DNA from 2 places in the Paraburkholderia sp. OAS925 genome. Region 2 is predicted to be linked to the other one. Evidence: predicted binding sites of a transcription regulator. Region 2 holds the regulator's gene; the other holds the start of a gene.

Region 1 (3,207 bases), 420 kb from region 2:
TTGAGGTTCTAACCCTGGTCCGTGAATCCGGATCGGGGACAGTGCATGGTAGGCAGTTTGACTGGGGCGGTCTCCTCCCAAAGTGTAACGGAGGAGTACGAAGGTACGCTAGGTACGGTCGGAAATCGTGCTGATAGTGCAATGGCATAAGCGTGCTTAACTGCGAGACCGACAAGTCGAGCAGGTGCGAAAGCAGGTCATAGTGATCCGGTGGTTCTGTATGGAAGGGCCATCGCTCAACGGATAAAAGGTACTCTGGGGATAACAGGCTGATACCGCCCAAGAGTTCATATCGACGGCGGTGTTTGGCACCTCGATGTCGGCTCATCTCATCCTGGGGCTGTAGCCGGTCCCAAGGGTATGGCTGTTCGCCATTTAAAGAGGTACGTGAGCTGGGTTTAAAACGTCGTGAGACAGTTTGGTCCCTATCTGCCGTGGGCGCTGGATATTTGAAGGGGGCTGCTCCTAGTACGAGAGGACCGGAGTGGACGAACCTCTGGTGTACCGGTTGTCACGCCAGTGGCATCGCCGGGTAGCTATGTTCGGAAGAGATAACCGCTGAAAGCATCTAAGCGGGAAACTCGCCTTAAGATGAGATATCCCCGGGGCTTCGAGCCCCTTGGAAGGGTCGTTCAAGACCAGGACGTTGATAGGTCAGGTGTGTAAGCGCAGTAATGCGTTCAGCTAACTGATACTAATTGCCCGTAAGGCTTGATCCTATAACAGGTGTGTCTCGACCAGCGTTGGCGCTTTGGCGCCTACACTGGTCCGATCCCCGAAGGGGATGCGCTGGAACTCCCCGCCAGGGAGAACAGGACGCACGGTTGAGTGATCGATGTTGTGCCTCGAACAGCACAGCCCGCACGCATAAACGTGCAAAACGAGAGGCATCCTCTCAGCTACTTCTTCCCGATTGGCTGTACTGCTCCCTGAGCGCTACAGCAACCCGTCAAAGCCTGATGACCATAGCGAGTCGGTCCCACCCCTTCCCATCCCGAACAGGACCGTGAAACGACTCCACGCCGATGATAGTGCGGATTACCCGTGTGAAAGTAGGTAATCGTCAGGCTCCCCAGCAGTGTCAGAAACCCCACCCCGAAAAGGTGGGGTTTCTGCGTTTACAGCGCTGGAAAATACGGCGCCGTCACGGCCCGCCCATGCGCAGAGCGCCCGCATAACCGGTCAGTTCCAGATACGCCCGCCCGAGCTCCGCGCCATTGCGGCTCACCCGTGCCGCGCCTTCCCAGTACACCGCGCCGGTCGACTGCCGCGAGTCCAGTTCCTGATCGTCCATCAGCGGATCGAACTGCCAGGTCAGCGCGCCGGTCCTCACCGTCATCGCGACTCGATAGGACGTGTTGGTGCGTGGTGAACGCCATGTGCGGCGCGGCGCAACTCCTTCTTGCACTCTGTCCTATCGGCATCCTCCAAGCGCTAAAGCTCCATTCCCCCAGACCAATCGTATCCATTCCCAAGCCGCTTTTCCTTATCCCACCGGGACCTCCGTACCGCTTCCCCGCCTTAACATCACCATCAAAATACTGTATAAATATACAGTGATGACTCGTCGTCCCTACTCGATCGAGATCGGGCAGGGCGGAGCATTTTCAATGGAACGAGTGGTCTATGGCAGCAGCGATTCAGCTTGTGACAACTCCGCTGTCGTCGCAATTGCGGCGTCAAATGTGGCAGGGCAACGAGCTTGCCGAGGTGGATTCGCGTGTGGTCCCGAGTGGCCACACCGCGCTGGATCGCGTATTGCCCGGACGAGGCTGGCCCGCCGGTGGTGTGACGGAACTGCTGGTCGAGCATTGGGGCGCGGGCGAAATGCGCTTGCTGGCCTACGCGCTTGGTCATCTCACGAAGCAGGCGGGGCGGCATGTGATGCTTGTGGCACCTCCTTTTCAGCCGAGCGCGGCGGCATTGAAGGCGTGGGGCATCGATGTCGAGCGCGTGCTATGGGTGCGCTCGAACGAAGACAAGGCTCTTTGGGCCGCCACTCAGGCATTGAAGCAGGACGGCATCGGCGCGGTTCTGGTGTGGTTGTCGAATGCGCGCGCCGATAAAGTCAGGCGCTTGCAGGTCGCGGCTCAAGAATCGGCTTCGCTGGCATTTTTGATGCGCCCTGTAGAGGCCGCTGCGCAATCGTCGCCAGCGCCATTACGCATGATCTGCGAGCCGCTTTTGCCGGCTAATGCCGAGACGATCAACCGTCGTCAGTGGTTGCAGGAGATTGGCCTGTCGATTGACATCTTCAAGCGCCGCGGGCCGCCGCTTGCCGAGCCGCTTCGTCTCGTTCTGCCGCTGCAAGGCGTTTTGTTACCCGCGAACGGAGCAAGCAGCCATCAAGGATTAGAGACTCAACATGTTGTGGATCGCCGTCGCATTGCCTCTCTTGTCGCTGGAAGCGGTAAAGCCGCTGACATCGCTTCCGGATGGTTCGTCCGCGAAGCAGAATCGGTGTGAGCCCAGCCGCGACGCAAACCCGTCGTGCGATGCCGGAAACATCGCCGACGCGCACTGCTATGCGCTCGCTGACCACGCACATATTCTGCTGCCGGACGTCGATGCCTTGCGCGCCGGTGTGCAACCCGGCCATTCGCGTTCCTACGCGCTGGCTTTGGCGCCGGGGCTCAAACTGCTCACCGCCGACGCCGCCCGCGAAACGCAGGCATTCGAAGCAATCGCGCTTGCCCTGCTGACGTACACGCCGAAGGTCTCGCTGGCCGACACGCATACCTTGCTGCTGGAAGTCGGCTCTGGCTTGAGGTTGTTCGGTGGCTTGCGAGCCTTGTTGTCGCGGGTGTCGTCCACGGTCGCGGAATTCGGTTATACCGCGCGTATCGCGTGTGCACCCACGGCGTGGGGCGCCTGGCTATTGGCGCAGGCACGCGCCAACCGGCACGGGCGCCGCTGGCATGTGGTGCAGGAGACTTCGCTCACGCGTGTACTCGACCGCTTGCCCGTGTCGCTGCTGCCGGTTGCGCAAACGCATCGCGACGCGTTCGTGCATGTCGGATGCACGACCCTCGCCGATTTGCGTCAATTGCCCAGAGCGGGCGTGGTCCGGCGGTTTGGCGGCGGCATTCTGGACCTGCTGGCGCAGGCGTATGGCACGCGCCCCGATCCGCGCGAATCGTTTCGCGCGCCCGCGTCGTTTCATGCGCAGCTCGAATTGCCGTCGCGCGTCGATAACGCCGATGCGCT
Region 2 (3,207 bases):
AGCACGCCCGCATTCTTGTAGAGCTTGCCGACGAATTCCTTGGCCTTCTGGTCGTTGCCGCCCGGCTGATGCGCGGCGTACGCCCACGCGGCCAGGTAGTTCCAGCGCGCGCCGCCCGAGGTCTTCGGATTCGGCGTCACGATCGACACGCCCGGCTTCGTCAGATCGTCCCAATCCTTAATGTGCTTGGGGTTGCCCTTGCGCACCAGGAACACGATCGTCGACGTATAAGGCGATGCGTTGTCGGGCAGGCGCTTCTGCCAGTTCTTGTCGATCAAGCCCTTGTTGGCGAGCGCGTCGATGTCGTAGGCGAGCGCAAGCGTCACGACGTCGGCCTGCAGGCCGTCGAGCACCGAGCGAGCCTGCGCGCCCGAGCCGCCATGCGACTGCTTGAACGTGATGGTTTCGCCGGTCTTCGCCTTCCACTCCTTGCCGAACGCCTGGTTCACGTCCTGATAGAGCTCGCGGGTCGGGTCGTAGGAAACGTTCAGCAGCGTGTTGTCGGCGGCTTGCGCCTGGCCGATTGTGCCAATTACGCCGAGCGCGGCCGCCGCGCCGAATGCGAGCGCGGCGATGATGCTCCGCGCCTTATGGGTAGTCCGTGCCCGCCCCGTGTTCCGATGATTCATGTCCTGTTCTCCGCGTGTTGGTCCGCTAAAGCTGCGAGTGGTGTTGTTTTGCGTCGGGTCACGTGCACATGAGCGCGACTGGAGGCCAGTCTATCGAAGGGCTTTCATCATTAAAAATAATGTTTCCTCATTTTTTAATACGCAAAAGTGGTAATGGCAGCCAGACAAGGCGTTGCGGCATGCAAACCGATGTTTTGACGTCGATTGACGACGTTGCAGCGCGGTGCTTGAGCGCGAACTTAAAGTAAAGCTTGAATTGCGCCGAATACTGTATAAAAATACAGTCACCTGTTCATACATACAGTGGCGCCATGACAAAACTCACCGCACGACAGCAGCAGCAGCAGCAGGTTTTCGATCTGATCCGCCGGGCGATCGAACGCACCGGCTTTCCGCCCACCCGCGCGGAGATCGCCGCCGAGCTGGGCTTCAGCTCTGCCAACTCGGCCGAAGAGCATTTGCGGGCGCTTGCCCGCAAGGGCGTGATCGAACTCGCCGCCGGCGCGTCGCGCGGCATCCGTCTGCTGCCCAGCCAGGACTTCGGACAGGACGGCACCCAGCATCAGTTCACGCTGCCGCATCCGAGCATCATGCAACTGTCGCTGCCGCTCATCGGGCGGGTCGCGGCCGGTAGCCCGATCCTCGCGCAGGAACATATCGCGCAGCACTATGCGTGCGACCCGGCGCTGTTCTCGAGCAAGCCCGACTACCTGCTGAAGGTGCGCGGCCTGTCCATGCGCGACGCGGGCATCTTCGACGGCGATCTGCTCGCGGTGCAGAAAAGAAGCGAGGCGAAAGACGGCCAGATCATCATTGCCCGCCTCGGCGACGACGTCACGGTCAAGCGCCTGAAGCGCCGGCCGAACGGTATCGAGCTGATCGCCGAGAACCCCGATTACGAAAACATCTTCGTTGAGACAGGCAGTGCGGACTTCGCGCTGGAAGGCATTGCTGTCGGTCTGATTCGCCCCGGCGAGTTCTGATCGCGCCTGCCGGGTTGGTCGCCTGTCAGTACACCGTACACAGGCGGATCAACCCTCGCCTGCCACTCACTACCGCAGCACACACGTTGAATCGCCCGGAGAGCCTCATGGAACGCCTTGCCCGCCTGTTGCCGTTTCGCCAGTTCGGCCGTTTGCGCCATCTGCGCAAGCTGGTGCCCTGCTCACTGATTGAAGCATCCACGGCCGCCACTGCGTCGCTGTTCGATTCGCCGGTGAACGGCTCCGGTGCGCATGCCGCTTCGTCATCCTTACAGGCGTCTTTGTTGCCGTCGTCGTTGCCGGCGTTCGCGCGGGTGTCGCTGAATTCCGGGCTCAACACCGCGGAGCCGGCGCGTCGCGCGCCGGTGCGGGTTTATCACGGGCCGTCGCGGCTCATCATGGTCGGCACCATGGACGCGGTGTGCAGAATGATCGACCGTTGCATCGCCGACGAAACCAACGTCCAGGGCGCGGTGTTCGAGTCCTGATGTGCGGTAAGGTGTGCGGGCGCGTTGCGGGAAACGTCGTTCGTCGCATCGAACGGGAATCATGAGTGGGGATCGTTTCGGCGCAACGCCGGTCCACGTTCGATCTCACCTGATGGAGAATCCCGGCCCATGGCAGCAGTATCAATACGCAAGAAGCGCGGTGCTCGTCCGCTTGTCGTCGCGCTGATCGTCATCGCGATAATCGCCGGCTTGGGCTTTGGCTATGCATCGCCGTATATCGCGCTCAACAACCTCAAACGCGCCGCCGACGCGCGCGACGCGCAGACGGTGAATCAGTACGTCGATTTCCCGGCGTTGCGCGAAAGCCTCAAGCAGCAGGTGACGGGTTTGCTGACGCGGCGGCTCGACTCGCGCGGAAACGGCAACCCATTGGCCGCGATCGGCGCGATGATCGGCGTCGCATTGATCGGCCCGCTAGTCGATGCGTATGCGACGCCCGACGGCGTGGCCGCGTTGCTCAACGGCATGCCGCCGCGCGGCGTACCGGGCGAACGGCCGCCCGCGCCGCCGGCTGCGAGCAATCCGGCTGCGGCAAATGGACCTGCGCCGGCAGCGCCGGGCAGCGCTAATAGCGCGGATCAAAGCGGCGCGGATCAAAGAGCCGGCAATGGCGCCAACTCCGGTGGAGAAGGCAACGCGGCGCATGGCGCCACGCCGCCGCAGCCGCCGGAAACCACCGCCGGTTATCGCGGCATCAACGAATTCGTCGTTACATACCAGCACGGCGCCGGCGACGCGCGTTACTCCGCGATCTTCCTGCGCGAAGGCCTGTTCACATGGAAGCTGGCCGCGGTCAATCTGAACGAGTGAGCGGGAGCGCGGCGCTTGGGCGTTGAAGTTCGCGAATTCGACAGCCGCACTCGCGCCGCGAAGGTCGCAAGCGCGAGCCGTGTGCTCAGGCCGCCTCTTGCTGCTGCTCCTGCGCCGATGAACACGCCACCAGGATACTGCACGACACGCGATCGAGCAGCGGCGTGTTGCCCGCGCCCATCCACCATCGGGACAAGCCGGTGCGGCAGCGGTGGCCGACCACTACGAGGTCGACATGCAGTTCATTGGCCAGATTGGCGATCTCGTCGATCGGAT

What was found. Region 2 encodes LexA, which represses DNA repair genes until DNA is damaged. Its sites were predicted from a motif close to ACTGTATNNNNATACAGT; they were not measured.
Region 1: the regulator LexA is predicted to act here: its motif matches at 1,541-1,558, upstream of imuA (translesion DNA synthesis-associated protein ImuA).

What each region holds. Positions count from the first base shown of each region.
Region 1 is NZ_JBEUNO010000001.1:1,815,870-1,819,076, forward strand. Features, by position in the region: rRNA gene ABIE53_RS07975 (23S ribosomal RNA) at 1-719, shown strand, start outside; rRNA gene rrf (5S ribosomal RNA) at 956-1,069, shown strand; partial or broken gene ABIE53_RS07985 (lipocalin family protein) at 1,145-1,390, opposite strand; gene imuA (translesion DNA synthesis-associated protein ImuA) at 1,627-2,466, shown strand; gene ABIE53_RS07995 (Y-family DNA polymerase) at 2,366-3,207, shown strand, end outside.
Region 2 is NZ_JBEUNO010000001.1:2,234,268-2,237,474, reverse strand. Features, by position in the region: gene ABIE53_RS09780 (sulfate ABC transporter substrate-binding protein) at 1-629, opposite strand, end outside; gene lexA (transcriptional repressor LexA) at 941-1,612, shown strand; gene ABIE53_RS09770 (hypothetical protein) at 1,720-2,100, shown strand; gene ABIE53_RS09765 (DUF2939 domain-containing protein) at 2,230-2,931, shown strand; gene ABIE53_RS09760 (universal stress protein) at 3,017-3,207, opposite strand, start outside.